DNA from 3 places in the Pseudoalteromonas sp. M8 genome. Region 2 is predicted to be linked to each of the others. Evidence: predicted binding sites of a transcription regulator. Region 2 holds the regulator's gene; each other region holds the start of a gene.
The links. The regulator MetJ, encoded in region 2, represses methionine synthesis genes. The targets are predictions, from matches to a motif close to TAGACGTCTAGACGTCTA.

Region 1: a site for MetJ is predicted at 7,461-7,478, ahead of metA (homoserine O-succinyltransferase). Genes of this name have one in related genera too.
Region 3: a site for MetJ is predicted at 7,807-7,824, ahead of metE (5-methyltetrahydropteroyltriglutamate--homocysteine S-methyltransferase). Genes of this name have one in related genera too.

Annotation. Positions count from the first base shown of each region.
Region 1 is NZ_CP047240.1:1,408,907-1,420,092, forward strand. It holds gene GSF13_RS11100 (metallophosphoesterase) at 1-81, opposite strand, end outside; gene GSF13_RS11105 (hypothetical protein) at 171-2,159, opposite strand; gene GSF13_RS11110 (hypothetical protein) at 2,210-3,811, opposite strand; gene GSF13_RS11115 (hypothetical protein) at 4,180-4,653, shown strand; gene GSF13_RS11120 (tetratricopeptide repeat protein) at 4,685-6,301, opposite strand; gene GSF13_RS11125 (DMT family transporter) at 6,472-7,362, opposite strand; gene metA (homoserine O-succinyltransferase) at 7,540-8,487, shown strand; gene GSF13_RS11135 (homocysteine S-methyltransferase family protein) at 8,477-9,556, shown strand; gene metH (methionine synthase) at 9,566-11,186, shown strand, end outside.
Region 2 is NZ_CP047240.1:3,951,201-3,962,386, reverse strand. It holds gene hslU (HslU--HslV peptidase ATPase subunit) at 1-1,275, opposite strand, end outside; gene hslV (ATP-dependent protease subunit HslV) at 1,287-1,805, opposite strand; gene GSF13_RS22630 (SPOR domain-containing protein) at 1,876-2,406, opposite strand; gene priA (primosomal protein N') at 2,420-4,591, opposite strand; gene rpmE (50S ribosomal protein L31) at 4,806-5,021, shown strand; gene GSF13_RS22615 (malic enzyme-like NAD(P)-binding protein) at 5,794-7,035, shown strand; gene metJ (met regulon transcriptional regulator MetJ) at 7,116-7,436, opposite strand; gene metB (cystathionine gamma-synthase) at 7,781-9,001, shown strand; partial or broken gene metL (bifunctional aspartate kinase/homoserine dehydrogenase II) at 9,006-11,186, shown strand, end outside.
Region 3 is NZ_CP047240.1:3,058,572-3,069,757, forward strand. It holds gene GSF13_RS18585 (DEAD/DEAH box helicase) at 1-1,126, opposite strand, end outside; gene GSF13_RS18590 (H-NS histone family protein) at 1,229-1,534, opposite strand; gene pyrC (dihydroorotase) at 1,702-2,739, opposite strand; gene GSF13_RS18600 (EAL domain-containing protein) at 2,924-5,284, shown strand; gene metE (5-methyltetrahydropteroyltriglutamate--homocysteine S-methyltransferase) at 5,331-7,607, opposite strand; gene GSF13_RS18610 (LysR substrate-binding domain-containing protein) at 7,897-8,784, shown strand; gene GSF13_RS18615 (ElyC/SanA/YdcF family protein) at 8,885-9,649, shown strand; gene GSF13_RS18620 (hypothetical protein) at 9,795-10,166, shown strand; gene GSF13_RS18625 (PepSY-associated TM helix domain-containing protein) at 10,459-11,186, opposite strand, start outside.

The DNA.
Region 1 (11,186 bases), 1.8 Mb from region 2:
TTTGGTGTTCGCTTGTTGGACTGCAAACGTGCTGTTACAAGCAATTAAATTGAGCGTCGCAATGGCGATGATGATGCGCATGACTTCATTCCTTTTTGAACAGTTGAATGAAGTTTAATGCATTGTTAACAATTTGCGAGTTTCGAATACGAATATCTTGCTTCTGCTGGTTATTGGTGGCTGCAGCGGTAGAAGCCGGTGACTGTGTCTTGGCTAAAGCGTGTGCCGTTAACATAGGTGTCTTGGTTGATTTTACCAAACTGCGCTAGGTTAAATTGCAATCGTGCAAGCATTTCAGCACTCGAGGCCTGCTCAAAGGTTTCTGTTACCGGTGGATCGCCAACAAAGTTGGTATACCAAGGAAACCAAGAATTATCCTGCCCACTGACTGTTTGGTTCGGATAATAATTCCCTCCTTGCCAACGGTCGAAGGTAAGATCTTCGAGGCTAAATAGGCCAAAACCTGGCTGTGTCATACAAGCATCAGCCGCCTGATACTCAGGGTAACCTGAGCTGGCAGCAAAATGATTACAAACATTATGTGGCAAATTACTGCTATTCGCCGCTTGATACTCCGCCTTTCTAAACATCACAGGATGTGCGGGGCTTCCTGATGGGTAGACGATATTTGCCGCGACAGGTGATCCCCAGCGATAATGGTACATGGCCACAGCCAATCCTAAATCTTCCTTACTGGTGGCAACATTATCTGGATGAGTCCACACTCCACCCGGATCGGTTGGCGTTGCCCCATTTTTAAAAATAATCCCATATTGATTGTTTTCTAATTGATTCATTAGATTTGGCGTTGTGTTGTCAACCACCGTCGTTGGGATCATTGTGCTTGCGGCATTGGGAGTATAGGCGAGTGTTGGGTTATTTAATGCCTTCCAGCATAGCAAGCCATAACCATAGCCACTGGCTATCATCGGGCAGCCAGACATTGCCGATGCCGATTGGTTGCTTTCATATGTATGTGTTGTTGAACGTGCCGAAACTTCGCCGGAGCTAACCAATATTCCCCACGCATTGCGAGTAATGCGAATATCAGCAAACTCGGTGTCAGGAATAAATACCGTTGTGGCCGAAATAACCTGTAGTTCTAAATCTAGTTCCAGTAGAGAGGTGGCAACGAGGGCGTCTTCATGAAGCTTTGGATACTGCGTCATAATCGTTTGCTGCGATGGTTTAATCACAGCGTCTCTTGGTGATAACCCTAATAAATATAAGCGATCATTATCAAGATAGCTTGCCAGTAAGCGTGATAGCTCAAGTTGCGCGATTGGACGCTTGGCTTGTATATTTGAGTTGTTATCCGTGAGGGTGAGGTCGGTATTTTGAAGCAGCAACCAGTGCTTATCACTTAGACCCACAACCTGAGTTTGGTTAAGTATGTGACGAGATACGCTATCAGCTTGGCGAGTAACAATTAAACTATCGTCATTCAACGAATAGCTAGACTGTGTGGTGTCATTGTGGTGATGACGCAGCGCCGGTGGCTGATATTGTCCGATTAAGGTGGTAAGTTCAATGCGAATTGCGTCGCGAGTACTTTGAATAAGCCAATTTCCGGTTTCATCTCGAACAAAAATAGCCGGACTATATTGACCAGATTTATCCACGCTAAATGCTTGCCAAGTGGTATTACAGGCTTTGGCGCAGGAGGAGAAACTTCGAGTAAGGGATGACTTATCTTTTGCCAGAGATTCGTCATAGTTATCATTAAATACAAAGGGTAACTCAGCTTTACCCGACGCGAGTTGTAACGTGAACAGTAAGCGCCGTTGATTGCCGCTGGCATAGAGTCTGTTTTCTTTTAGATAACCGAGCTGGAGTTGAGAGTAACTCTCTAACTTTTTCATGTTTCCAGCTTCACCTTGATAGCTGGGCTCATACGTCTCGCTATTGAATGGTGCAGTTTGCTCTAATTGGGGAAATTGCAGCGTTTGTTTGCAGGCATCTTCTGCGCATGTTTGTAAGGTGATCCTTTGGTCCTGATACTGAAAAGAATACCAAGGTGAAAGGGCTTGATAACCTTGTTGTCCTGCGTGAAATAATAGCGGTAGGGTTGATGTATCGTAGTGCCCTGACTCTGCTGAGGCGTTAACGCTTAAAGACAAAACCCAGCAGGTAAGCGTAGTGGCGATGAACTTATTCATAATCTTTCCTTATTGGAGTAGGGCAGCGCATGGCCACCCTTAACAAAAACCTAGTGAATGATGCCTTGGCGTTGGCCTGCATTAACGGGTTTGTTGAGCTGCACAGAGAGCCAGTTTTCAACGTCACTACGTAATGATGCGTCGCTATCTGGACCGGATTGTGACGAATAGAACCATAACCCTGTTGGTGCTGGGGCATTGACATTGCTGCCGCAGGTAAAGTGATTTGCCGCATACATCACCGCGCCTGAGCTACCATATTCGTAATGACTGTCCGAATAACCACCGTAGCCTCTGGCTTGCACCCGACCTTTTGAATCAAGGGTAAAGTGATACACTTCATTGGGTTGCAACAAGAAAGGGCTGACGTCGGACGAATCAAAGCGCGCGCGCATTGTGGTGGTAACACTGGCTTGATTACCCGAACGCGTGATCATGCCTGCCAAGTTGGTGATGAGCGCATCGGCCAATTGACCATCAAGCAAGCTGCCAGGGTTGCCATTGACGATTGCAGAAGTAATGCCAAGTGCGGCTTTAACGACTCCAATGGTGGAGTTTAAATTCCATGTGGTGTTATATCCCATGGCTGCGCCACCGGCTTTATTAAACAAGATGACTTCAGGTGCAGCTCCTGGCAAATCGACCGCAAATTTTGCGCCGTCGGTTGCGTGTGAGTTGGTACCTTTTGACCAAATTTTTTTAGCTTGCCCAGTTACATGGTAGCGAGCTGAATAAGTGCCTCTGACTTCTAAATTGCCCGAACAGGCATTGCTTTGATTACATGCAAATCCCCCGGTGTCTGCACACAACATTTTGACGTGGAACTCGGTCGAATTATGGGCTGAGGTGTTATCGAAACTGAGCGCTTTATTTTTTGACCAACGTTTCCCCTTAGCTGAGTGAAAGGCGCCGTAGGCTGAGGTATTGACATAAGCATGGTGCTTAGAAAAACCACTACCATCGCTGGTGGATGTGCTCCAAGGCGTTTGGGTTGATGGGTAGTTAGTGACTACTTGGCCTGTGCTGGTTGAAGGGGTCACCATCTGACATGAGCATTGTGACTTAGGCCCGAAGATGGGTTTTTTAGTCAGCAATTCTTTTAATTCGGCAAGAATATCTGACGGTAGCGTCCTATCGTATTCAAGTACCGAGAGCCCTTTACGTTTAGGAGCTGCGTATTCCTTATGCCAAGTGCTGTAAAGCTGCGGTGCATTTCGCTCTAAATGTTGGCTGAGTGTTGGCACTTTTTGCTGTTGTGTCCATTTTTCGAATACCGTCGGTTTAAATTGAATAAGATATCGAGTAAAGAAAAAGTTATCTTCAGGCGTTTGCTCGGTAAAAGCATTTTCCCATGCTGATAATACGTTTTGATCTAAAGCTTTTGCTTGGCTTAGCATCTCTCCATCTCGATAGTCGCGGATCAAGCTATCGACATAGCGGTCTAATTCATATTCTTCGTCGTTGTCGGAGATATATTCAAGCAAGGAAACACGGTCTTGAGACCAGTTTGAAATGGCTTGCCACGCTTCTGGGCTTACTTGAGAGGGGGCCATTTCTCCATATTCTTCTGCGGCTTGTAGCGAAATACTACCCAGTAACAACGTGCTGGTAACTAGGCTGACTAACTTTGGGGTGAAATTTCTCTGTTTCATTTTTCTATTCCTTCATCGTTGTGCTGAGTCAACATGCCTCATGCATTGTTAACTTGCCTTGTGATGTTGGAAACTTTTTCAGCGATTGAATAGGAGGTTGTAGGGCCAGTTAGGGTCAACTTGGGTAAAACCTTTGATATTAAACGGACGCATTGGGTTAGGTAAGTTTTGATATCAAGCTGTGGTAAATAAAAACTTAAATATCAAAGGTCTGCTTATATTTTTACCCGAATTTACCCAATTGCCCCGTAACTTTTGCTGCAATCAATATTCGCTTGAGGCAGGATTTTGCTATCGCCGTTATTGGAGTCTCAGCGTGAGTACATTCGCAATCGAGTAACGGTGTCATAACCAATAAGGAGACAGTTATGAGACGAGTAATAGTAGTATTGGGAGCAACTTTGATTGTGAGCTTTGTACAAGCCCATAGCCCAGAAATGATAGCGCAGCTCGAAGTTGCTGATGGGGCGAAATGTCCAAAGCGGCAAACGATTTTGCTAGGTAAAATGACATTAACTGCTGGCACCTTTAAATATTTACATAGTGAAGGAAGTAACGTTTGTACCAGTCCTAAGCAGAGTATTCCTGGTCGTATTACACCACGACTAGATTGTGGCCAGTTTGATGATTGGCGACTTGCTTATGATATGGGTAATAAAATGTGTCAATCTCTACATCATAATATGAAAGGCTTTAGTAATAGCCTAAAACCTGATATGACAGTGTATCCACGCTTTGAAGGACCTTTTGAATTCAAAGGAGATCGTCATCACCAAGAGTATGATGCCGGTATGGGCGTGACTTTAGCATGCTATTTATGTGAGACCGCGACGGATAACTAGAGAAGGGGCAAAAGCCCCTTTGTTGTATACATCAAGTAGCGTTGGAGCACGCTATGATTTGCTCCAGTTGTGCAACTTTTTGAGAAAGGGGCGCAGTATCGAAATTAGCGTCTTGGCATTGAGTGAGTACATATTGTGCCGTGGTAACAATATTTCGAATACGCGGCTTTTTGGGCAGCGTTTTGATATTAAGATAGCGTTCAAGAGTGCGCACTCGTAAGCGACCATCATCGATATTCACTTTCCACACTTTGCTTTCTTCCGCTAATTCGACACGAGTTTTGCCACTACTTTGCTCCCAAAGCGTCAAAGTGAGTGTCATTACCTCAACCATTAATTGTCTAGCGGTCTGTTCATCAATGCTCGTATGTTTACTGTGCACGCCATGAGTATCGGCGCGGGCGGTATTGCGAATAAAGCAGTAAGTAACCAAAACACCTGCTAAAAATGTGATAAACCCGACGAGTACATGAGACAACATGCTTGTCTCTGTTTGGCGCTTAGGCGCGGTCAAGACGTTAGCGCTTTGAAGGCGAAATTGATAAAGGTTTTCACTTTGTACACGACTAGTTTTAAGCGTGTCATTATAACGCTGTGCGGTCTCTACCGCTTCTTTATAAGCGTGTGTTTGTAGTTGGGACTGCAATAAGGCAATGTAAAATAACTCCGTAAGCTGACTATTTTGCTGATTATGTGCTTCAAGCCCCTGTTTAAGTATCGTTTGTGCTGTTAGGTTATCGCCCTCAAGCTGCTTGAGTTTGGCTTCAATAAGCAGTGCTCGCTGATCCACTTTACCGTGTTGAATTAGTTGCCGAGTACGTTTAAATGAAGCAAGTTGCTGTTGTGCCTGAGCGATATGATTTTGAGCAATGGCAATTTCGGCCAATAATAAATAGGCTCGAGACAATTGGGTATAGGCGCCACTTTGTGTCAAAGGTTGAAGTAAATCTTCAATTATTTCAGTTGCTTTGTTGTAGTCGCGCTTTTTGTAGAAGACTTCCGCGATGCTTAGCAAGGTGTGATTCGCTTTAGTTTGGTCGCCAGCTTGCTGGTGGAGCGCATGGGCTTGACGAAACGAGAGGATGGCATCATCCAACTGATTAATATCCCTCGATACATTCCCTAAATTGTTAAGCGTGATCGCTTGTCTCTGTAGGTCATTTGTTGCTTTCGCTATTTGGTAGCTTTCTAAAAATAAAGTAAGGGCGGTGTCTAAATCTCCGAGTGCCTGATAGGCATTAGCTAAATCGTTTGCCGATTTACCCAGGAGTTCGTTTTGTTGCAACTTAGCCGCAAGCGTTTGCGCTTCGTGGAAGCTCTCCAGCGCTTGAATATAATTGCGCTGGCGATAACGATTAATACCACTTTGTCTTAACACCTGAAAGCGTTGGAGTGTGGTTAACTTCCATGCCATCAACTCATCCAGTATTTGATTGCTGAGCTTTATGTCACCCGCTCGACGATACAAGCTAACAAGCTCAAGATGTGCATCAAAAGCTTGAGCACCGTTGGGTTCAAGCGTTTCAAGATGTTGCTTACAAGACAAAATCTGGCTTGTGAGATTAGCATTATTGGCACCTGGGCATTCTGAACCATGCGCCGGTAACACAACGAGCAGTAATGCGAAAAACAAAGCAAGCAAAGGCATAAATATTAGTCTATATACATTGTTTTTACATATTAATATAGTGGTAACAAAAAGTCGTGTCTGCCTTTAATAAATCTTAGGTTGACTACTTTTTGTATTTTGCCTCTGTTTCGGTGGTAAATTAACCCCAAATTCAGGCCAATATGCACACATATTAAGTGTGATATTGGCTATCCCTTTAGCAATAAAAACACCCCAGCTAAAGCAATTAGGCCTCCAAACATCATAGACTTAGTAATAGCTTCTCTGCGCAGTAGTCCAATCGTCATCACCATAAGCGGTGCCGTTGCAAAGATGGTTTGTGCGATAGCGGGATCAGTATGATTAACGGAAATTAACTGTAGCCAAAGCCCAATAAAGGTGCCAAAAAACACTGCAACGAATAACCAGTTTTTACCGTCGATTTGTTTAAGTGTGAGTGCTTTAAACAGGCTTTGTGATTTCAAACAAACAACAATAAAGGCCACAAATAGGGTGCCGGATCCCAAGCGAATAAGTGCCGCCCACAAACTACTAATGCTTTCGTTATTTAGCGCACCTTTGGAAAGCACCATACCCGCAGCTTGGCAAATGGCAGCCGTGAGTGCAAAGCAGACTCCCAAGAGATAATGTTTTTTGTCTAATACTGGCTGGCTTCTACTTGGCTTAATCGCCAGCATCACACCAACGGTTGTCACTGCAATGCCGAGCCAAGCGGATGCGCTGAGATAAACACCAAGGAGCACAATGTTTAAGATCCCCGCGATGGCAGGTGCAAGACTTTCAATAACCAAAGTGCGAGCGGGACCTATATTTCTAAGTGCGGCAAAGTAGGCACTGTCACCAATCGCTATGCCCAGTACCCCACTTGCTATCAGCCAGCCCCAGCTCGAGGGTAAGGTCGGGTACATTGCATCACCTGCGATGAGCAAACACAAGATCATCAAAGCTGAAGCGATGACGCCTTTGCTGACGTTCAACTCAAATGGACTAAGGTGATGGCTAAATCGTTTGTACAGTATGGTTGAGCCAGCCCATACCCCAGCCGCTGCAATCGCTGCTGCTTCGCCAATACCAATCATAAATCTCAAGTTTCTTGTGTTTATTAATATGGTGGCAAGTATACATAAATTGAAATAATCAGTGAGAGGTAAGGAATCAAATTATTACCACTAATGTTTAGACGTCCATACATCTAGAGGTTGAAATTTTCTAGTTTTTGTCCATAATAATGCCATTCGATTAGTCTGGAGCAGCGCATGCCAATCACCGTCACCGACGAACTCCCAGCCATTGCCCAATTGCGTCATGAAAATGTGTTCGTGATGCCACAAAGTCGTGCATCAACTCAAGAGATCCGCCCAATGCGGCTCGCGATATTAAACTTGATGCCGAATAAGGTGGAGACTGAGGTGCAATTTATCCGATTACTGGCAAATACCCCTTTGCAGGTGAATGTTGATTTGTTGCGACTAGACACCCACCGCAGCTCTGAAAACTCAGAACAACATCTAGATATGTTTTATCGCTATTTTTCGGATGTGAAAGATCAAAACTATGATGCTTTGATCGTCACCGGCGCACCGCTGGCGCATCTTGAATATGACGATGTGGTGTATTGGCAGGAATTACAGGCGTTTTTTGATTGGGCTGAGCACCATGTTACTTCAACCCTGTTTTCCTGTTGGGCCGCACATGCTGGCTTGTATCACCATTATGGGTTAAAGCGAGCGCTCAAAAATGACAAACTTTGCGGCGTATTCAAACACCACTGTTACTTTGACCACGGGGCGCTCACTCGTGGTTTTGATGATGAGTTTTTGGTGCCACACTCACGCTATGGCCATATCGATGTCGATAAGATTAATGCGTGTAAAGACCTAGTGGTATTAGCAGGCTCTGAAAAAGTGGGCGCTTACTTAATTAAAAATCACTCAGGCAGCCAAGTCTATATTACCGGTCACCCTGAATACGACGCCGATACGCTACAAAAAGAATACCATCGTGATTGTGAAAAAATGGCCAACGCACCGCAGCCTGAGAACTATTTTCCTGAGAATGACACCAGCAAACGTCCATCTAAGACATGGCAAAGCCATGCATTCTTGTTATTCTCAAATTGGTTAAACTACTATGTTTACCAAACCACACCTTATGATATTAACTTAGTTAGCCAAGATGTAAGGACTAACAATTATGCCGAATAATGTAGCCGTAAACGGTGAGCAAATAGCAGAGCAGCTTAAGCAAGCAATGCAGCAACGTATTCTGATCTTAGATGGTGCAATGGGAACCATGATCCAAAAGCACAAATTAGAAGAACAAGACTATCGTGGTGAGCGCTTTAAAGATTGGCATGTCCTTATCAAAGGCAACAACGATCTGCTAAGTTTGACGCAGCCTGAGATAATCAAACAGATCCATCGCGATTATCTAGCTGCTGGCGCAGATATCATTGAAACCAATACTTTTAACGCCACCACCATCTCGATGGAAGATTATGACATGGCAAGCCTAAGCCGCGAGATTAATCTTGAATCGGCGAAGCTTGCACGTGCGGTATGTGATGAATTTACCGCCAAAGATCCCAGCAAGCCTCGCTATGTGGCAGGTGTACTTGGCCCAACGTCAAAAACCTGTTCGATTTCTCCTGATGTAAACGACCCTGGTTTTCGCAATATCACTTTTGACAAGTTGGTTGCAGCCTATGTCGAATCAACGCTTGCCCTTATTGAAGGCGGTGCTCACCTTATTTTGATTGAGACTATTTTTGATACGCTCAACGCCAAAGCCGCGTCTTACGGTGTAGAAGAAGCGTTCGAGCAAGCGGGCCTCACTCTGCCTGTTATGATCTCGGGCACGATCACCGACGCTTCCGGTCGCACGCTTTCAGGGCAAACCACAGAGGCGTTTTATAACTCCATTCGTCATATTAAGCCAATCTCCATTGGCCTCAACTGCGCGCTAGGCCCAGATTTATTAAGACAATATGTAGAAGAGCTGTCACGGGTTTGTGAAACCTTTACCTCAGTGCATCCAAACGCAGGGCTTCCTAACGAGTTTGGTGAATACGACCTAGAAGCCGACGACATGGCGAAAGAGATTATCGATTGGGGTAATGAAGGATTTATCAATATTGTTGGCGGCTGCTGTGGTACCACGCCCGAACATATTCGCGCCTTCGCGAGAGGCCTTGAGCAAACCCAGCCGCGTAGCTTGCCTGACATCGAAGTGCGGATGCGTTTGGCAGGTCTTGAAGCCTGTAACTTAAATTAGGAATTCACCATGACACAAACAGCAGTATTTACCAATGTCGGTGAACGTACCAATGTAACGGGATCGGCAAAATTTAAGCGCTTAATTTTAGAAGAAGATTACGAAACCGCGCTGGATGTTGCCAGAGAGCAGGTTGAAAGCGGCGCGCAAGTGATCGATATCAACATGGATGAAGCCATGTTGGACTCAAAAGCTGCGATGGTGAAGTTTCTTAATCTGATAGCGTCAGAGCCGGATATTTCTAAAGTCCCCATCATGGTCGACTCGTCTAAATGGGAAGTCATTGAAGCGGGTCTGAAATGTATTCAAGGTAAAGCCATTGTAAACTCAATCTCCTTAAAAGAGGGTGAGGCACCATTTATCCACCAAGCCAAAATCATCAAGCGCTTTGGTGCTGCTGTGGTGGTGATGGCATTTGATGAAGTTGGTCAAGCGGAAACCGCAGAACGAAAGTTTGAGATCTGTCAGCGCTCTTACAAAATCTTGGTTGACGAGCTTGGGTTTCCACCTGAAGACATTATTTTTGACCCTAATATTTTCGCGGTCGCTACGGGTATCGAAGAACACGATAACTACGCCGTAGAATTTATCGAGGGCACGCGCAGAATTAAGCAAAACCTGCCACACTGTAAAGTGTCAGGGGGTGTATCTAACGTATCCTTCTCATTCCGTGGTAACAACCCGGTGCGTGAAGCGATCCACTCTGTGTTTCTTTACCATGCGATTAAAGCAGGCATGGATATGGGGATCGTCAATGCCGGTCAGTTAGCCGTGTATGACGATATTCCAAAAGAGCTCCGTGATGCCGTTGAGGATGTGATCCTCAATACCGACGCCGGTGCTGGCGAACGGTTGGTTGAGATCGCGCCTAAATACTCGGGCATGGCGCAAGCCGAAAAGCAGGAAGATTTAGAGTGGCGTTCTTGGCCAGTTGAAAAACGCTTGGAGCACGCCTTAGTTAAAGGGATCACCGAGTTTATTGACGAGGATACCGAGGCCTGTCGCCAACAGTTTGATAAGCCAATTCAAGTGATTGAAGGGCCACTGATGGATGGCATGAACGTGGTTGGCGACTTGTTTGGCGCGGGCAAAATGTTCCTGCCTCAAGTGGTGAAATCTGCTCGAGTGATGAAGCGCGCGGTTGCCTATCTTGACCCTTACATTGAGGCTGAAAAAGAAGAAGGCTCTAGTAACGGTAAAGTGATCATGGCCACGGTTAAGGGCGATGTACACGACATTGGCAAAAACATTGTGGGCGTGGTACTGCAATGTAACAACTACGAAGTCGTGGACTTGGGTGTGATGGTGCCAGCAGAGAAAATTCTGCAAACGGCCATTGACGAAAACGCTGATGTCATTGGTCTGTCTGGCCTTATTACGCCATCCCTTGATGAAATGGTGCATGTTGCGAAAGAAATGACGCGTCGCGGCTTTGATATTCCTCTACTCATTGGTGGTGCAACCACATCGAAAGCGCATACGGCGGTTAAAATTGAACCTCAGTACGACAAAGGTGTGATTTACGTCAATAACGCCAGTCGTGCGGTTGGTGTGGTATCTAGCCTGCTAAGTAAAACCCAAAAGCCAGAGTTTTTAGCAAAAACAGCGGACGAATACGTCAAAGTACGGG
Region 2 (11,186 bases):
TTCAACGTAGGCGGCATCAATCGTCAAGGTATCACCAGCCTTTTCACTGGCATCGAATGAAATCTCTTCCATCAGCTTTTCCATCACAGTGTGAAGGCGACGCGCACCGATGTTTTCAGTTTTCTCGTTGACCTGATATGCAGCTTCAGCCAGTTTAGTGATAGCGTCATCGGTAAAGTCGATAGTGACGTCTTCTGTTTTCAGTAGCGCTTGTTGCTGCTCTGTAAGAGATGCATTTGGCTCAGTTAGAATACGTTTGAAATCACCCGCAGTTAGTGCTTCTAGTTCAACGCGAATAGGTAAACGACCTTGTAGTTCAGGGATTAAATCCGACGGCTTGGCCATTTGGAACGCACCTGACGCGATAAATAAAATGTGGTCGGTTTTTACCATGCCGTGTTTAGTATTAACGGTTGAACCTTCGATAAGTGGTAGTAAGTCGCGTTGTACACCTTCACGGCTAACATCTGGGCCAGAAGATTCTCCGCGCTTACAAATTTTATCGATTTCATCAATAAACACGATACCGTTTTGTTCAACTGACTCAATAGCTTGCTCTTTAAGCTCTTCTGGATTAACAAGCTTTGCAGCTTCTTCTTCAATCAATAGCTTAAGTGCTTCTTTAATTTTCAGCTTACGGTTCTTTTTCTTGTCACCCGACATGTTTTGGAACATGCTCTGTAGCTGGCTGGTCATTTCTTCCATACCGGGAGGTGACATGATCTCAACATGAGGCGCCGTTTCTGCGATGTCGATCTCAATTTCTTTGTCGTCTAACTGACCTTCACGTAGTTTCTTACGAAATACTTGACGTGTTGACGAATTTTCATTTGGCTGAGACTCACCCCAAGCGTCTTTTGCTGGTGGCAAAAGTGCATCTAAAATACGCTCTTCGGCGGCTTCTTCAGCGCGGAATTTGAATTTCTTGGTTTGCTGTTCACGTGTTAGTTTAAAAGAAACTTCGACTAGATCGCGGATGATGGTTTCAACTTCTTTACCAACATAACCCACTTCGGTGAACTTAGTCGCTTCTACTTTGATAAATGGTGCGTTAGCAAGCTTTGCTAGACGGCGGGCAATTTCAGTTTTACCTACACCCGTTGGGCCGATCATCAAAATATTCTTGGGTGTAACTTCTGCACGCAGCTCTTCATCAAGCTGCATACGACGCCAACGGTTGCGCAGTGCAATCGCGACGGCTTTTTTGGCTTTGTCCTGACCGATAATATGTTGATCAAGCTCGTGCACAATCTCTCTTGGAGTCATAGCTGTCATGACGAGTCCTATTACAATTCTTCGATAGTTTGGAAATTATTGGTAAATACGCAGATATCGCCGGCGATCTTCAGGCTCTTTTCCACGATTTCTTTCGCACTTAAGTCTGTATTTTCAAGTAGTGCGGTTGCAGCCGCCTGTGCGAAGTTACCACCACTGCCGATAGCAATAAGATCATGCTCTGGCTGCACCACGTCGCCGTTACCTGTGATGATAAGCGAGGCGGTTTCATCGGCTACCGCAAGTAGGGCTTCAAGCCTTCTTAATGCTCTGTCGGTACGCCAGTCTTTTGCCATTTCTACGGCTGCTTTAGTGAGATGGCCTTGGTGCATCTCTAGCTTTGCTTCAAAGCGTTCAAATAATGTAAATGCATCAGCTGTACCGCCAGCGAAACCTGCCAGTACTTTACCATTGTATAGACGACGTACTTTACGTGCGTTGCCTTTCATAACTGTGTTACCAAGCGAAACTTGGCCATCACCGCCGATAACCACTTTGTCATCGCGACGAACACTAACGATGGTAGTCATAGTAATCCTTATCTGGGCCTGTGCCCGTGTAACTCTAGATTAGTAGGAAATATGGGTGGACTTATAAAAATCAAGTCCAGCCCCAAATCCCGCAGCCAAATATCCCAACGCGTTGTAATTTGTTTTTATCGCTTTCTGCTAAACGCTTGGTATCGTAGGGGCCAAGACGGACACGATACCAGACACCGTTACTCCCTTCGGTACGACGGATCTCCGCGATTAATCCAGCAAACGCAACTTTGGCTTTCATGGCTTCGGCTTGGCTATGGGTTCTAAATGAACCACACTGCATTTGATAGGGACCTTTGCTCTCGATCTCTTTAACTTCGACCTTGATTTCATGATTTTTAATTTCTTCAATGAACTCAGGTGGGCGAGGCTTTGGTTTAATAACCTTTTGCTCGGCAACTGGGTGTGGGTTTTTGGCTTGCTCTACTTCTTTAGGATCGGCATTGGTTTTTATAAACCAAAGACCGTAGGCAAACCCTCCGATTAGTAGAAATGCAAAAATAGCAGCAATAACAGGAAATTTCGCCGATTTTTCTGGCTTGTCTTTCCCCTTGCCTTTAGGTTTCTTATTGATGTAATCGTGCTGTGCCATAGGTTATTTGATTTTAATAGCTATCCATTGGATCAACATCTATGCTCCAGCGTACTCGATTGGCAGACTCATGCGTAGCGATATAGCGCGCAAGTTGCGAAAGGTAGTCCCGCAGCACAGTGCGTTGTTGTGCGTGTATGTGTAATTGATATCTGAACTTTCCAGCTATTCGTTCAAGTGGTGCTGGAATTGGACCCAGCAATTGTATACCAGGATAGGGGGTAGCAGGAACCAAATCCGACAAAAAGCGCAATACTGTATTTATATTTGTTGCCTCGGCGCGGATGATAGCTAAGTGTGCGAAGGGGGGAAGCATAGCTTCTTCACGCTCTTGTAAGGCATATCGCGCGAAGTCGCCATAACCATTATTAATTAAATCTTGCAATAATGGATGTTCTGGAAAATGCGTTTGCAATAACACGGTTCCCGCTTCACCGGCACGTCCGGCTCGTCCAGCAACTTGCGTAATGAGCTGTGCCATTTGCTCGGTTGCTCTAAAGTCACAAGAGTAAAGTCCTGAGTCCACATCCAAGATAATCACAAGGCTGACATCGGCAAAGTGGTGGCCCTTGGCAAGCATTTGAGTGCCGACCAGAATTCGCGCGCCACCTTGATTAATTTCTTCAAGGGCGCTTTCAAGGCTGCCCTTACGGCGCGTAGAATCTCGGTCAATGCGAGTAACGGGAATATCAGTGAAGCGTTCGCTTAAAAAGCCTTCGAGTTGTTCTGTACCAAGCCCTGTGGGCATGATTTGGGTGCTGCCGCAATCTGGACACTGTCTCGGTACAAAGTCCTGTTCACCACAATGATGGCATACCAAGCGGTTCATGTTTTTATGGTACGTGGCGCTGGTAGAGCAATGTTTACAGGTATTAAGCCATCCGCATTCGTGACACATCAATGTTGGTGCAAAGCCCCGACGATTTAGAAACACCATAACTTGCTTACCGCGAGCGAGTGTTTTTTCCATCCAATGTAAACTCATTGGTGAAAACCCGCCTTGTTCTGGCTGACCTTTCATGTCGACAAGGTGAAATTGGTTGTCGTGCTGGGTCTGCGCTCGTTTACTCAGTGTGACGAGTTGATATTTGTTGGTAATGGCTTTGTGTAATGTTTCTAATGCCGGTGTTGCGGTTCCCAAAAGCAAAGGGCAGTGTGCCTGATGCGCTCGAAATGCAGCGAGATCTCTGGCGTGATAGCGCAGGCCTTCTTGCTGTTTAAACGAGTTGTCGTGCTCTTCGTCAACGATGATCATGCCGAGATTTTGAAATGGCAAAAAAATGGCCGAGCGAGTACCGATGACCAAAGCGCTCAGACCCTTTTCGGCGCGACGCCAAGTATGTAGGCGTTCGTTATCGGTTAGATTTGAATGCCATAAATCAATGGGCAGGTTATTAAAGCGTTTTTTGAAGCGGTTGACCGTTTGTGGTGTGAGTCCAATTTCAGGCACTAAGATCAGTGCTTGTTTACCCGCTTTTATTATGTTTTCAAGGCTCTGTAAGTAGACTTCGGTTTTACCACTTCCCGTTACACCTTCGATTAAAAAGGTACGGTAACCGACTTGTGCATTAACGGCGCTGCAAATAGTCGCTTGCTGGTCGTTTAGGCGTGGCTTTTCGCCTAGCTGTAATTCGTTTTGCGACCAATCACTATCATGCTCAATAGATTGTGAGATAAGCGCTTTTTCTTCTAATGCTTTAATTGTTTGGCTAGCAAATCCGAGCGCTTTGAGTTCACTTAATTTTATTGCACCACCTTCATATAATTGAGAAAGCAGCGCTTGTTGCTTTTTGGCTCGCAGTGTTGGTAGTTTCTGCCCTTTTTCCGTTAATCTGACGATAGGGATCTGAGTTTTGTCTGGGCTTCCACCATCTCTGAGTACTGCCGGTAGTGCTGTGAATAAGGTATCGCCAATTGGATGACAGTAATACTGGGAGACAAAGTGTAAAAAGCTAAGTTGTGCTTGATTAAAGACAGGATGCTCGTCCAACACCTCAATAATTTGCTTGAGTTTTTCTTTTGGTACATCGGTGTCGTCTTTTTTAGCAAGCGCAATCGCTGTGCAGCGACGGTTGGCAAAATTGACGGTGACTCTCATTCCTGCTTCAACTTGCATGGTTGGTGCTAGCAAATAGTCGAATGTTCGGTGCAGTGGCAGCTTTAAAGCTACTTCAAGAATGAGCATGTATTACAATTCCATAAAGTGAGCGCAGTGACGAAGTATATACCTAAGGTGGTACGAATTGAAAACGTACTCTGCGACGGTGATAAAAAACTCTGAAATATCGCTTGTAGATTGTTCAGTTAAGCACTAAAATACGCGTCCACATTTTTGTATAACTACGTATGGTGCCAGACTTCGGGTTTGGAGAGCGATACGGCCTTAACTAGAGGTTGCTATGAAAGAAGGTATTCACCCTAATTACGAGACGATCACTGCATCGTGCTCTTGCGGTAACAAGTTCGAAACTCGTTCAACGCTATGTAAAGATATTCACCTAGACGTATGTTCTGCATGTCACCCGTTCTACACTGGTAAGCAGAAGATCCTTGACACAGGTGGCCGTGTAGATCGCTTTAACAAGCGTTTCGGTGCACTTAGCAGCAAGAAGTAATCTTGTTGGTCTAGTCGAAAAAAGCACCTTTAGGGTGCTTTTTTTGTGCCTGTTTGAAAATACCTTCTCGATTTATACATCCTATTCTGCATCAGCAGATAGACCGTCAGTCATCCCGTCTTATTGTGTCTTTTATTCTTCTAAAATAAAAAACTTGCCAGTTTGGCAGCAAAACTTTACTGATCTCTTGGGTAGAGTAAAAACTCTATTTAGCAGATAAATATTCAACATTTACGAGCTTAAGTTGTGAAAATAATCAAAGCTCATATAGTAAATAGTATCAGGTATGAGCACTTAATATAAACTAAAGTCAGTATATTGCGATTAAATGTCGGTATCTTGACGTTAAAGTTAGTTAAGTTGCAATTTTCTTATTGTTTTTATAGTTGGTATACATTTGTGCTAATCTTATACATTCTGTGCTGATTTTAGCGTCTTGTTTTTTAAGTTTTAGTCATTTTATTTGTGAAATATTTCTTAAAATTGAGCTTATCTTCTCGGAAAAGTATAGAAAATACCATGCTAGTGGATAGACCTGATTTTACTTGAATAATGAGCAAAACTCGGTATTGTGTGAATACGGTCGATTAACTATATGTCCTATTGACATACCGCGACAGCAAAGCACATACGCTTGTTGAGTGGTTGAATGTCGTCGCTCATATAGTTAATCGCACTGTGTGTTGCTGTAACCAGCTAGCTAGGTTGCCAACATTCAGAATGCGAACGTTTACCACACTCTCACATTAACTTCGTAGGAAAATATCGCGCCATGACAGACTTTCGTCAACAAGCTCTAGATTATCACGAGAAGCCCGTTCCAGGTAAAATCAGTGTTGAACTCACTAAACCTGCCGAGACCGTAAAAGACTTAGCACTTGCATACAGCCCAGGTGTTGCAGAGCCAGTACGTGAAATCGCGGCTGATCCGGCGAATGCATACCGTTACACGGGTAAAGGAAATATGGTTGCGGTGATCAGTAATGGTACGGCAATTCTTGGCTTGGGTAACTTAGGTCCTTTGGCGTCAAAGCCTGTTATGGAAGGTAAGGCACTATTATTTAAGCGTTTTGCGGGCCTTGATTCAATCGATATCGAAGTTAAGCACAACACCACTGAAGACTTCATCAATACTGTGGCAAATATCGCAGACACATTTGGTGGTATTAACCTTGAAGATATTAAAGCGCCAGAGTGTTTTGAAATTGAGCGCGCGCTAATTGAACGTTGTGACGTTCCTGTATTCCATGATGATCAGCACGGCACTGCAATTGTAACCGCTGCGGGTATGCTGAATGCGTTGGAAATCCAAGGTAAAGATATTCATGATGCGATTATTGTGTGTCTTGGCGCGGGTGCAGCCGCTATTGCTTGTATGGAATTACTGATCAAATGCGGTGCTCAACGTGAGCACATCTATATGCTGGACAGAAAAGGCGTGATCCATACTCGTCGTGATGACCTAAATGAATACAAAGAGCTGTTTGCAAACAACACGGATAAGCGTACGTTACAAGACGTGATTGCAGATGCGGACGTATTTGTTGGTGTTTCTGGCCCAGACTTACTTTCTGCTGAGGATCTAAAGCTAATGGCTGACAAGCCAGTGGTATTCGCTTGTTCTAACCCAGACCCTGAGATCAGCCCTGAAGTTGCACACGGTGCACGTAATGATTTGATCATGGCGACAGGCCGCTCGGATTATCCAAACCAAGTAAATAACGTGTTGTGTTTCCCGTTTATCTTCCGTGGTGCGCTTGATGTACGCGCAACCGCTATCAATGACGAGATGAAGATTGCAGCGGTTGAAGCAATTAGAACGATTGCGAAAGAGCCTGTACCTGCTGAAGTGTTAAAAGCGGCTGACGTAGATAGTCTAGAGTTTGGTCCTGAGTATATTATTCCAAAACCAATGGATCCACGTTTGTTACCTCGTATCGCAAAAGCGGTAGCGGTAGCTGCAATTGAATCAGGCGTGGCACAAATCGATATGCCAGCTGGATATATGGAATAATACCATTGGTATTATTCAAATGAAAAAGCCTCGATTGAGGCTTTTTTTGTGTCTGTATTTCCAGAGCGAAAGAGCAGTTATCACTCTTCGTTTATTTCTGGGATCTCCAAACCGCGCTCTTCCATTATTTGTCTTACCTCTAAAGGAATACGCTCTGGATTATCTTTTCTCAAGTCTTCATCGCTCGGCAGTGGCTGACCTGTGAAGGCATGTAGAAACGCCTCACATAAAAGCTCACTGTTCGTGGCATGACGTAAGTTATTCACTTGGCGACGTGTACGCTCATCAGTTAGCACTTTGAGTACATTCAGAGGTATGCTCACCGTGATCTTTTTTACTTGCTCTGCTTTCTTACCGTGTTCTGCATATGGGTGAATATACTCACCGTTCCATTTTGCCATAATTGTGTACTTGCCTCAGTTACATCAATGCCAATATGACTGGGTTCTGGTCTACATTATTCACCAACCGCATGAATATAGGGATAACCTTACGAATTAAAGATAAATCCCAAACTCAAATAGATGAATAAACTAATCCGCCATAGCGAGATAGAAGAATCTCTGCCATAGTTTTCAATAACTCAGTCGTATTAGCAACGCCTAGAGTGGCGAAATTTTATCGGTTTAAAAAAGATAGTCAAATACTAGTTATTTAGCCATTTAGCAGTATAAATGTTTTGACTTCTGGTTTCTGTTGCTCTAACCTTTTAGACGTCTAAACATCCAACTATCTAGGTGACCTTATGAGTCAAGTTAATAAATCGACGGTAGCAGTGCGTCACGGTATAGAAGCTGATAAAGCGCATGGGGCAGTAGTGCCACCGCTTTACCTTTCTACCACCTATTCTTTTGCCGATTTTGATACCAAACGCGACTACGATTATGGCCGCAGCGGTAACTTTAATCGTGATGTGCTTGCACAGGCACTTACCGAACTTGAAGGTGGTGCTCGTGGTATTATTACCGCCACTGGCATGGCTGCCGTTCACCTAGTAACTCAACTGCTTAACCATGACGATACGCTGGTTATTCCACATGACTGCTATGGTGGTAGCTATCGCTTGTTTACATCGCTTGCAAAGCGTGGATTGCTCAAATTAACAGTCTTGGATCTCACGCAACCTGAAAGTCTTGCGCAGCTGCAGCAGATCAAACCTAAATTAGTTTGGATTGAAACACCAAGTAACCCAATTTTGCGGTTAACGGATATAGAAGCTGTCGTAAATGCAGCACACGCTGTGGGGGCTTTGGTCGCCGCTGACAACACCTTCTTGTCTCCTGCATTACAAAACCCCATTGCCTTTGGCGTGGATGTCGTCGTGCATTCAACCACTAAATATATCAATGGTCATTCTGATGTAGTGGGGGGCGCGGTGATCGCGCGTACTCTGGAATTGGGTGATGAGTTAGCTTGGTGGGCGAATAATATCGGTATTACCGGTGCACCTTTTGATAGTTACCTTACCCTACGTGGACTGCGCACCTTAAATGTGCGTTTACGCCAACATCAAGAAAATGCTCAGCTTATTGCAGAATATTTAGAAAAGTCGCCGTATGTTAGCCAAGTTTATTACCCTGGCCTTGAGTCGCATCCTCAACACGAACTTGCGAAAAAACAACAGCTCGGCTTTGGTGGCATGGTGAGCTTTGATATCAAAGGCGATCTGCAAACATCTGCGAAGTTTTTAACGTCTCTAACGCACTTTTCATTGGCAGAATCTTTAGGTGGGGTTGAGAGTCTTATTTGTCATCCAGCGACGATGACACACGCGGGTATGGATCCGCAAGCACGTTTAGAAGCGGGAGTGGGCGACACGTTGATTCGTATTTCTGTAGGCATTGAAGATGCACAGGATCTCATTGCAGATCTGGAAGCGGGATTTGCATGTATTGATGAAAGTCAGGCGAGTGATGATGCTAAGTCATTCAAATTAACGCCTGCACATACAGTAGCGTTGTGGTGAGTAAATGGCAAAAGTAGTACATAAGTTTGGTGGTTCGAGTTTAAGCTCGCCAGAGCGTTATCAGGCGGTTGCCAAGATAGTGTTAGAGCAATGTCAACTAGGTGACAGTGTTGTGGTTTCTGCTGCAGGAAAAACAACGAATACCCTAGTGAAGTTATGGCAAAGCTTTGAGCAGCAAGATGTTCGCGCATTCAACGATGTTTTATTACAAGTTGAAAATCATCAACGTGAATTAATTGATGCCCTGTTTGTAGGTGAACAACACAGTGTGTTACTCAAACAGCTTGTCAATGAGCTGCAAGCAATCGCTTTAGGACGAGAAGAACAGCATCTTCACTACGCGAGTTTACTTGCACATGGAGAGCTATGGTCGGCTCGTATATTAGCAAACTACCTAAGTTCTCAAGGTATCGAAGCCAAAGCTATCGACGCTCGTACGTTATTTGTACAACAAGAGGGGGTGTTACTACACGCCCATAACAAAGAAGCGTGCTATCGCGCAATTGATGATCACGCTATCTATATCGTTACCGGTTTTATTGCCGCAAATGCACAAGGTGAAACGGTGACTTTAGGCCGAAATGGCAGTGACTATAGCGCGACTTTGTTGGCAAGTTATCTTGATGCGGCTCAAGTATCAATTTGGACGGATACAACAGGTGTATTCAGTACTGATCCACGTAAAGTCGCTAATGCCATAAAATACACTAAGGTATGTCGTGGCCAAGCTGAATTACTCGCACGATTAGGTAATCCGGTATTACATGCAAAAACGCTGTCTCCACTTAAAGATACCGATATAAAACTACAAGTTCGTAGCAGCTTTGACGCTGATGCGCTTGGCACTGAGATAGTAAAGGCAGGCTATAGCAAAGAGAAGCGCTTTATTACCACTTTTGGACAACTTGACCTGTTACGCGTTGAGCAGCTAAAAAGTGGTGAAGTAAAACAGCTAAGCCAGCTTATCCAGCATAGCATTCATCATTTTGTTAAAGGTGGAGAGGCACACTTACTGGTGCCATCTGAGTTTAGCCATGCTGTGATCAAAGCGCTGGATTCGCGGGCCAATATTATTGAATCACAAGTACAAGGCTTTGCTATTGTTGCCCCAAGTCAGGATGTCGCTGGCTTACATCAGCAGGCACTGGAGCTATTGGATGAACATGCGATTGTCACCCGTTTTGTGCTGCAAGAGCGTCATTACAGCTTAGTGTTAACCGATCAAGCAATTGATAGCGATCTACTTGCTATATTGCACGAGCGTTTGGTGAATAAAGGCCGGGAGCTTGCAGTGATTGTGGCGGGTGTTGGCAACGTGGGTGAAGTGTTTATCGAACAATGCAAAAACCAAGTCGCTAAGCTGAGTGAGCACTTTGATCTTAAGTTGGTTGGCCTACTGCGTTCTAAGCAAATGTTGTTCTGTCCAAGCGGGTTGAATTTAGCATTGTGGCAACAGCAATGGCAAAATGAGGCCATCGAATACAATGAAGCAGAGCTATTCACTCGTATTAAAGAGCTAGATTACGAGCATAAAGTGGTGGTCGATATTACTGCGAGCGAGCGTTTCAGCGAGTTGTATCCGCAGTTTGTTGAACATGACTGTCATTTGATCAGCGCCAATAAATATGCCGGCACGGCACAACAAGGTTGGTACTCAAAGCTGCGTCAGCAGTTACAAGAGCGTAACCTTTTATGGCGTTACAATACCAGTGTTGGCGCAGGTCTTCCCATTAACTTTGCATTGGCTGATCTGCAAAATAGTGGTGATGAAGTGGTGAGAATTGAAGGCGTCTTTTCCGGCACTTTATCTTGGCTTTGTAGTCGCTATGATGGTTCTGAAGCATTTTCTGAGTTAGTGCTTGGGGCGCAAGAACTTGGTTTTACCGAGCCCGATCCGCGCGAAGATCTATCTGGCCGTGATATGCAGCGTAAGCTTTTGATCTTAGCACGAGAGTTAGGCATTGAGCTTGAGCTTGACGATATTGAATTAGAGGCGTTAATGCCAGAGTCCTTGAGTGTGGGTTCATGGCAAACGTTTTTAGAAAATCGCCAGCAACTCGATGACTTTTATGCGACACACTATGCAAAGGCCACAGCGAATGACGCTGCGCTTCGTTATACTGGTGCGCTTGAAATTGCAAGCAATGGCAAAGTGTCTGCAAAAGTAGGCATTGCACAGGTACCA
Region 3 (11,186 bases), 890 kb from region 2:
TACTTCCCACTTCAGGTGCAAATAAGTCAAAGTCATTGCCAGCATAATCAATGACAAAGCAATCTTCTTTATTTTCGTCTAACCTAAGTCCTCTGCCTACAATCTGCTGATAGAGGCTCACGGACTCCGTGGGTCTCAAGATAGCGATAACATCAACATGGGGCGCGTCAAACCCGGTAGTCAGCACAGAAACATTCACTAAATACTTAATTTCTCTATTTTTGAACTGGACGATAAGTGCATCTCTCACGGCAGATTTGGTTTCACCCGTTATTAGCGCACTATATTGCTCAGGTAAATAGCCGAGAATTTCTTTTGCATGCATAACCGTCGCGGCAAAAATCATTACGCCGACCCTATTCTCACTTAGCGCTAGTAAGTGCGAGATAATGCTTTTTGTTGCACGGGTCTGAGCCTGTAATAATGTATTCATATCAGATTCTGAATAACGCCCAAATGAATCTGTACTTAAACTAGAAAAGTCATAATTTTCAACCGCTGGATCAATTTTTTTAGGTGGCGTTAGGTACGAGTTTTTTATCATATATCTGAGCGGCAGCTCATAAATACACCGCTTAAATGGTGATTCTGCTTTCCCCCTCACAAAACCGTGATAATGCTTATGATATATCCATCCCATACCCAAGCGATAAGGTGTTGCTGTTAAGCCCAGTAACTTTAATTCAGGATTAAATTCAGTCAGCTGGTTTAAAATTTGCTGATACTGACTATTATCATCACCACTTACTCGGTGACATTCATCAATGATAACTAATGAATAGAATTGATTAAGTTGTGACAAATTTCGAGACAACGACTGCACACTGGCAAAAGTCACCTGATGCTGTAACGACTTTTCTTTTAATCCAGCAGAAAAAATGCTCGCTTGTAATCCATAGCTTTTATATTTTTGTGCATTTTGTTCTACAAGCTCTTTAACATGAGTCAACACTAATATTTTGTGCCTAGCAAGCCGTGCAAGCTCCGCAATAACTAAACTCTTTCCGGCGCCAGTAGGCAAAACAATTACTGCAGACTCGCTAGATTTACGAAAGTGGAGCAGTGTATTTTGTACCGCTTCCTGCTGATAAGGTCTTAAAACGTAAATAAGCGCCTCAGGGGATATATAATTAAGTCAAAAAAGGCGTACCTACTAAGGTACGCCTTTTATTTAAGCAATTTAAACAAAGGTTGTTCAATACCGAACCACCTTCATAATAAAGCATTATTAGATTAGATAATCATCTAGGTTAACACCTTGGAATACTTTAGGTGTTTTACCACGGCCAGTCCACTCGATTACCTCACCGTCTTTTTCAATACGGTATTTTGCTTTTACTTTAGAACGACGGTCAGCTGACGTAGTGCCCACTAAATCATCAAGCGTAAGTCCTTTTTCTTTCAGCATAGCCAATACCTCTTCTTTAGCTTGCTGTTGTTCCTTTTGCTCGTCCAGTGCTTTTTGGATAAGCTCTAACGCTTTTTCTAAATCACCGTAGCTTGCATTTTTAATAAAAGACTTGATCTCACGCATTGATACTCTCTCAATTAAGCTTAGTTTTAATATTTATATTGAATACTATATTAAAATTAATAAAAAACAAATTGTATTCTGTGAATTTTAATTTTGTTACGAAAAAAGCGCCATAATAGCGCTTTCTAGTTAGGATTAAGAAGATTTAATTACATTTTGTTTAAATCTCATTCAACTTTCCAGTCAATAGTTGTACCCGCTTTAATAGGAACAACAGATCCTTCACCTAATTTGTATGCATCAGGCACTTGCCAAGGAGACTTGGTCAGCGTAATGGTATCTGTATTGCGTGGTAAGTCATAAAAGTCCGGACCAAAGTGACTCGCAAAGCCTTCTAATTTATCAAGCTCTCCCGCGTCTTCAAATGCTTCGGCGTATAGCTCTATTGCGGCATGTGCAGTGTATGCACCGGCACAGCCACATGCGGCTTCTTTTTTATCTTTCGCATGAGGGGCTGAATCAGTGCCCAAAAAGAATTTCTTACTTCCGCTTGTCGCCGCTTCAATTAGCGCTTGTTGATGTGTATTACGCTTTAAGATAGGTAAGCAATAATAGTGAGGGCGAATACCACCAGCCAACATATGATTGCGGTTATAAAGCAAGTGATGAGCAGTGATAGTTGCTGCAACGTTGTCAGGTGCTTGATTGACAAAATCAACGGCATCTTTTGTTGTGATATGTTCGAGTACGATTTTTAGCGCTGGAAAGTTATCAACGACTTTAGATAGCTTCGTCTCAAGGAATACTTTTTCTCTATCAAAAATATCAATAGATGAGTCCGTCACTTCACCGTGCACAAGCAGCAACATGCCAACTTCTTGCATCGCTTCAAGTGCTGGATACACGTTTTCAATATCCGTTACCCCCGACGCTGAGTTTGTCGTCGCACCGGCTGGATACAACTTAGCAGCAACGATATGACCGGTTGCTTTCGCTTTTTTTATTTCTTCAGGAGTAGTGTTATCCGTAAGGTACAACACCATTAGAGGCTGAAAGTTACCTTGAGGATTAGCGGCCATTATGCGGTCACGATAAGCCAAAGCAGTCTCTGTGCAAGTTGCTGGTGGGACCAGATTTGGCATGATAATCGCGCGGCCCATATAGCGACTAATATCTCTTACCGTATCGACCAATACATCACCATCACGTAGGTGCACATGCCAATCATCTGGTCGTGTAATCGTTAGCGTTTGTTTGCTCGTCATTGCTCTCTTCCACTGCTGAATTTGCCCGATCATAGGCTGCACATGGGTGTTAGTAAAGTTTTTCAGGCCAACCGCAGATTATTTCACTTTGTGAGTTTACTTTAGCGCGTTTTCATTTTTCACAATATTGGTAAATATGTACAATTTAAGTTAACTTAGTAGCATCTTTTCATGAGAAATATGTATGCTATCTGAGAACCAAAAATTAGAATCAAAAACTGAGCAGCTTAGCATCATTAACCAGTTTTCTTCGTCGCTGCTGCATCTAACCAAACTTGACGAATTATTTGAATACGTTACGACACAGGTTGTCAACCGACTGGGGTTTGTCGATTGTGTTATCTATCTCGCTGATCCTTACCAAGAATATCTAGAAGTCGCTGCAAGTATGGGCGTTTCCCATGCTAATGGTGATTATCGTGTTGAACAAACCAAGATAAAGATTGGTTTAGGTATTACTGGTCAAGTAGCAACGACTAGAGCGCCCTTTATTTCTGGAAACGTCGCCGCTCACCCTATGTACATTGCTGACTTACGACCCGCCATGTCAGAGCTTTGTGTACCACTTGAGTATGACGGTCATTTAATCGGTGTGATTGACTGTGAGCATCCAGAGGCCGATTATTTTACCTCCGCGCATTTACAGATATTATCGACGGTCGCACATCTGCTCAGTGCCAAAATCCATCAGTTACGTACCTTAGAAAACCTCCAAACCACGATTGCCCAGTTACACCAAGCACAGAATTTAGAAAAGTCCCTGCTTAAAATTGCAAACATCACTTACCGCTTTGAGAACCTTGAAGCTTTTTATGATGACTTATATAAAATCATTGCCTCTCAGCTTTGCGCCGAGAACTTCTTTATCGGCCTTTATGATACTCAACAGGATATTTTAGAAATCGATTATTTGATTGAGGGAGGCGAAAAATGTAATGCACATCAAAAAGTATCAAAAGATCAGATTAAGCATACTGCATCCTACTATATACTGAAGAACCAACGATCACTGCTGTGTGATAACAATCAATTTAGAATGCACATTACGCGGGGTGATTTTAAAATGGTGGGCCGCTCGCCGCGCTCTTGGTTAGGCGTACCATTTTTGGTTAATGATCAATATCAGGGCGTGATTGTACTGCAAAGCTACAATAACGACCAAGCTTTCGTGAATCATGATTTATCTATTTTGACTTATATAAGTCGCCAAGTCAGCATGGCCATAGACCGGCAGCTTTCACGACAAGCGTTAGAGCATAGAGCCTTACATGACGACTTAACAGGTCTTGCCAATCGCTATTTATTGTTAGAGCGGATCAAGCATGCCATTTTGAGGCTTGCACGAATCGAGTCCTCTAATTTGCACTGCCTAATTTATCTGGATTTAGACAGATTTAAGAGCATTAATGACTCACTTGGCCACGATGTTGGTGACCATTTCTTGATTGCTATTGTCGAGATGATAAATGGCTGTATTCGCAAAACCGATACATTCGCGCGGCTCGGGGGTGATGAGTTTGCAATTTTTATGGAAAATGTCCAAGACAGGCAACAAGTCACTCTGCTACTTGATAGGATCACCACAGCAATAACCAAGCCCCTTCATATAGATGGTCATGTTCTGCAAGCGTCTGGCAGTATTGGCGTTGCCTTCACTGATAACGAGTCCGATAGCGCAATTAATTTACTGCAGCAAGCAGATGCCGCCATGTACGAAGCAAAATCTTCGGGTCGGGGTCAGGTCTGCTATTTTAATAATGCCATGCGCAAGCGCCTAAAACAGCAAGCCGATATTGAAAATGATCTGCAACATGGCATAAAAAACAATGAATTTGCGCTGTACTATCAGCCGATATTTTCTCTCACGACTGGCGCTATTGTGAGCTTTGAAGCCCTTGTCCGTTGGTTTCACCCCAAAAATGGTCTCGTCTCTCCAGATGCTTTTATTCCAATTGCAGAGCAAACCGGACAGATCATTGAACTTGACTTACATTTGTTGGAATTAGCAGCCAAACAACTCAAACGTTGGAAAGCGCAAAAGCTGCCGAAAACTCGCGTTACGGTAAATGTTTCATCGCGACATTTCGCAAGCTTAGAGTTCGTAGATACAATTCAGCAACTTTATCATCATTATGAGCTTACACCTGGCTCTTTATGTTTGGAAATCACAGAATCTGGATTAATAGCAAACTTAGCTCTTGCAACCAAAATTATTCAAGGATTAGAATCCCTTGGAGTGAAGCTTTATCTTGACGACTTTGGCACCGGTTACTCTGCTTTAGGTTATTTGCACCAGCTCCCCATTCATGTGCTTAAAATTGATAAGAGCTTTATTGACCAACTAACTGAAAGAGAAAACCCCCTAGTTGATGCGATTTTGAAGCTTGCACAATCACTTAACCTGACCGTTGTCGCCGAAGGTATCGAGCTCGAAACCCAGTGGCAGCTATTAAAGCAAAAAGGCTGTCAATTTGGTCAAGGTTATATTGTTTCTAAACCACTCGCCGCAGATCAAGCGATGGCATTTTTACTGAGTAGAAACTAGCAAATACCCATTGTTTATAAACAATGGGTATTTAGACTGGTTTAGTTTAACTTCTACCTAATTCGCTTCTAAGCTCCTTGGTTGCTGCCACCATATTCTCAAGTGCAGCCCGGGTTTCTGGCCATGCTCGGGTTTTTAGCCCGCAATCTGGATTCACCCATAATCTTTCTACTGGGATTTTCTTCGCTGCTTTGTGAATTAAGTCTTTTATCCAAGCCACCTCAGGGACGTTTGGCGTGTGAATATCATAAACACCAGGCCCGATGTCATTGGGGTAGTCAAAATCTTCAAAGGCGTCGAGTAAGGTCATATTTGAACGTGACGTTTCAATTGTGATCACGTCCGCATCCATATCCGCTATGGCGGCGATAATATCGTTAAACTCCGAATAACACATATGCGTATGGATCTGTGTTTCGTCATTCACACCACTTGCAGATACCCTAAACGCATATGCCGCCCACGCTAAGTAAGTTTTCCACTGACTGGCTTTGAGTGGCATCCCCTCTCTAAAAGCAGGTTCATCGATTTGGATCACCTTAATCCCTGCATTTTGCAAATCTACCACTTCATCTCTCAGTGCTAATGCGATTTGATTCGCGATGCTCGGCTTGTCTAAGTCATCTCTGACAAACGACCAAAATAAAATAGTCACCGGCCCTGTTAGCATGCCCTTCATCGGTTTTTTGGTTAAGCTCTGTGCATAACTCGTCCACTTCACTGTCATTGGTGCTGCACGCGAGACATCTCCCCAGATCACAGGGGGTTTAACACAGCGCGACCCATAACTTTGCACCCAACCAAACTGAGTAAAGGCAAAACCTTCGAGTAATTCACCAAAATACTCAACCATATCATTGCGCTCTGCTTCGCCATGTACAAGCACATCTAAGTTAAGCGCTTCTTGTTCTTCAACGGCATAACGGATCTCCGCTTCCATCTGGCTTTGATAAGCATCAGTACTCAACGTACCCGCTTTATAATCACGTCGCGCCTTACGAATAGCTTGGGTTTGTGGGAAAGAGCCTATCGTTGTGGTTGGCAATAAGGGTAAATTTAGCGATTGTGCTTGCTTTTTAATTCTGGTTGCGAATTCACTCGTGCGTTGACCGTCTTTTGTTGTAAGCGCTGAAACACGCTGCTGCACCTCATTATTATTCACTCGAGTAGAAGTCAAACGCGCTTTTACAGGCTTAGAATATTCGACCAACTGGGTAATATCACGCTGCTCCAATGCATTTTTCAATAATGCCAGCTCTTGCCCTTTTTGTTTGGCAAATGCGAGCCAAGACTTTAACTCACTATCAAGCTTTTGCTCTTGCTCTAAGTCCACTGGCGTATGTAATAATGAGCACGAAGGAGCGAGCCAGAGATTATCACCGCGACGTTCATGAACCAGAGCAAGTTGCTGATATACACCTTCGAGATCCGAGCGCCAAATGTTACGACCATTCACAATCCCGAGAGACAGTACGCTATCTTGCCCAACTACTTCCTCTAACGCAGCCAAGTCGTAGTTTGCCGTTACGCAGTCAAAATGCACGCCTTCTACGGGGTAAGATTGAATATCTTCAACATGCGCTTGTACGGAGTCAAAATAACTGGCCAACAACACTTTTACTCCTTGGCCACTCAACGCATCAAAACTCCGGCGCAGCGCGTTACGATAAGCATCGTCGATTTCCAGTGCTAAAATAGGTTCATCAATTTGTACCCACTCAACACCTTGAGCTGCAAGCTTGGCAAGTACCTGCTGATATACAGCCAATAACTTATCTAATAAAACTAATTTATCAAACTCTTGGCCAACACATTTAGCTAAGTAGAGATAGGTTACCGGGCCGACCAAGACGGGTTTTGCTCGGTAGCCAAGTAATTGTGCTTCCTCTACTTGAATGAATAACTCAGTCCAAGTCAGAGCAAACTCCTGTGTTTGAGTTAGCTCAGGGACGATGTAATGATAATTGGTGTTGAACCATTTTGTCATTTCACTTGCTGCACACGCACAGCCGCTAGGTGCTCGACCCCTGCCAATCCGAAACAAAGTATCGAGATTTACAGACTCATCATTTTTGTGACGACTAGGGATCGCGCCGACAAGTAATGAAATATTCAACACGTGGTCATACCAAGCGAAATCGCCAACTGGGATAAGGTCAACACCAGCATCAGCTTGCAATGCCCAATTTTCTGCACGAATGCGCTTTCCTTCCGCGATTAAGTCGTCTTGCGTTAAGTCGCCCGACCAATAGCGCTCTACTGCAAATTTAAGTTCACGTTTTTTGCCTACGCGTGGAAAACCCAAATTATGTGTTAATGCCATGATTTTAATTCCGTCTAGATGTATGGATGTCTAAATTTAATTATCATAATCAAAAACAACAATTGATGCTTTTTCAGATTTCATATGAATAAAATTAATTTGTAATTTTTTGCAAAATTTTTACAGAAGTAGTGACAACGCTGTCATTTTTAGTGTTATAGTGGATTTGTGAATTTTTGAACAATTCACCGTAGGTATTTAGACGTCTAGACATTGATAATAACTAAATAGAATCGTAATATTGAGTAATGCTGAGATTTGCTCACTTCAAATATGAGAATTGTTGATAATGATTGATATAAAGCACCTAAAGACTATCTCCACCTTGAAAGAAACTGGTTCTCTTGTGAATACAGCACGAGAGCTATTCCTGACTCAATCCGCTTTATCTCATCAGATCAAAGATCTAGAGAACAAACTCGACTGCCAACTATTCGAGCGCAAGACCCAACCGGTACGCTTTACCCCTCAAGGCATGTTGCTATTAGAGCTCGCCAATGATGTATTGCCTAAAGTTGAAGCAACAAAGTGTCGTTTGAAGGAAAGCCTTAACCAGCCCATCTCACAACTCAGATTAAGCGTGGAATGTCATGCTTGTTTTCACTGGTTGCTGCCAACGATTAAAGAATTCAATACCTTTTGGCCTGACATTAAAGTCGATTACGAACGAGGCTTTAGCTATGATGCGATTCCTGACCTTATTGAAGATGAGCTGGACTTAGTGCTTACTTCGGACATTCGAGAACCAGAACAGCTCGAATACGCGCATCTTTTTGACTTTAAATTAAAGTTAATCGTTGCACCAGATCACGAATTGGCCAAGAAGGCCTATGTCACAGCACTCGACCTAAAAGATGAAACCATCATTTCTTACCCTATTCCTCGCGAGCGTCAGGACATATTTAAGCACTTTATTCAAAATGCACGCTTTGATGGTACGCTAAAAACCGTCGATCAAGGTTTATTAATCTTCCAACTTGTGAGTGCAGGTATGGGGGTTGCGGCCTTACCAGACTGGTTGGTCACACCTTATGAAAGCCAAGGGCTGATTAAATCGATTCCTCTAGGCGCTCTTGGGCTAAATCGTCCAATGTATTTAGCAATGAAGAAAAGCATGAAAGATAACCCTGTTTATCGCCATTTCCTCAATACTTGCCGTAAAACCACGGCAAGATAGTTGACTGGGCTCTTTTTGAGCCCTAACTGTTATACATTTCTACAGCTCCCATCTCATGCTAGCATTGCGTCAGGCTTATCTAAATCTAAGGCATGTTTAAATGTTTGAAGTCAAAAAGGTTATCGGTCAACTTCTGATGCCGTTACCGTTATCTTTGGTTGCACTTATGGGGCTCATGTTTTTTATCGCCAAAACACGCAAAGGGCCGTATATCGCAGTCTGGTTAGTCCTACTAACTACTTGGAGCATATCCACTCCTTATGTCGCGCAACACATTATCGAGTGGGATAAGGGCACGCTCACCACATTCAATCCAAGCAGGCACAAAAACATAGACAGAATTGTTGTGCTTGGTTGTAATTTATACCCCGATGATTCCCTCCCCAGTAATGCTCAACTAGGTAGTTGCGGTTTAGCTCGACTAGTTGAAGGCATTAGACTTGCTAATATCTACCCAAAAGCCCAGCTGTATGTTTCTGGCTATGGCTATGGCAACGCAACAAGCGCAGGACTCATGGCTAAAACTGCACAGAGCTTAGGTATTTCCGCTACCCGTATCAAGCAAAACCCCAATGCCAAAGACACCGCAGACGAAGCGAAAATGCTCGCGCCCGTTTTGGTAGATTATGATGTTGCACTTGTCACGTCAGCTTCGCACATGAAACGCGCAAAAAACCTATTTGAAGCGCAAGGCGTTGAAGTATTCCCTGCCCCGACAGAGTTTTATAATTTTAAGTCACTCCCATTAAGTCGGCAGTTTATCGCAAATGATAAGGCGCTAGATATAGTCACTCGAATTTGGCATGAACAAGTTGGTAGTATGTGGATCACGATACGTCGCATTATCGACCCTGAAGCACTTTAAGCGTCGAAAAAGGCATCAAAACTAGGCTAAAGTTTGATAAATTGGCGCTGAAAAACGTAAAAAATTGAAAATTTGCGCAAATATGGGTATAAATAGAGTTTAATCTTAACCCGCGTATCCGCGTACAACACGACTAGGATCTACGATGAGTAAACTAGATAAAACTGAAGTACTAAGCGCTTTCGAAGCTGCGTACGAAGCTGCACATGGCAAAAAGCCTGAAATCACTGCAAAGCCAGGTTGGTATAGCATCGATGGTGGCAAAAACATGCGTCTTGCTGAGGTAGCTGAATTAACAGAAGAGCTAACTTCAGGGTCAGCTGTAGCAAGTGAGACAACGCAGGCGCCTGCCAAAAAAGCGAAAACGACTAAGAAAGCGCCGAAGGCAGCAGCTGTAAAATCAGCAAGCTTTACTATCGTTACAGAAAACGAAGATGGCTTCAAAGCGGAAGAACAGTGGATTGCTGAACTAGCAGCAAAAGATCACGACTGTCGCTTACCTCGTGGTGTTGTGTAAGCACAGTTTCATGAGTGAAGAAACCTCGCTGCTGCGAGGTTTTTTTTGGTCAGCTGCAATTAATACCGATTCAACCTGAGCGAAGAAGAGCTATTTTTATGACGTAAATTGAGCAGGGCGGTGCTCCAAACCAGGATAATCAAGCAAGTTAGTGACACCCAGCCTAATAAAAAAGTCAACGAAGCAAGCGGCAATTCCGGCCACTTTCCTGCCATACCATAACCCGCAATTGTGCGATGGGCGTAAAAACAAATGCATAAGACCAATCCGAAACTCAACGCTAGTGATACCATTACACCTCGGTACTTATCTTTGCGGCGCAATTTAAACTGCCGCTTGATAAACATGTAAGTACCACTGAGAACCAAAAATGAGAGCACAACCCCAAATATAAACCACAGTATCTTCCCCATATCCCCGCAAAATTGCCAAAATGTAGAGGGTCTGCGGTGTCGGATAATCGCCAATATAGTCCTTGGCTCGATGCTGTTTGGCTATAAACAACTTCCCCCGTGTAAGGGTTGACATAGATCTTGTTTGCCCTATCCCGAACTATCCAATCCTGCGATTGTCCTTCAGCATAAAAATAACCCCCAGAATAGCGAATAGCTTTCACCTCAAGATCGGGTCTCGTCGCTTTTACTATTGCGAATAATTCCACAACAGACAATTGTGGTTTATCCTGTCTCGGCAGTTCTGCCAAGGGATTAACGGCAAAATCCCCAACATCAGTATAAGCTGTTTTACCATCGACCATATCCATTCGTACAAACTCAAATAGATACCAGATACTCGTAAGCGAAATAACAACCGCAAGCCATAAGCCCCACGCCCCACTTATTTTATGCATACTTGCCATTTTGGCACGTGCATCCCCGCTAAACGTAAATACAAATAACTTTTTCCACCAGAGGCGATATACATAATGCGCACTCACGGTCGAAATACACAAAGGAACTGCAAAGATAAGCACAAGATAGTATGAAATGATGCTGTCAAACACGCCGAAAAAATGCATGT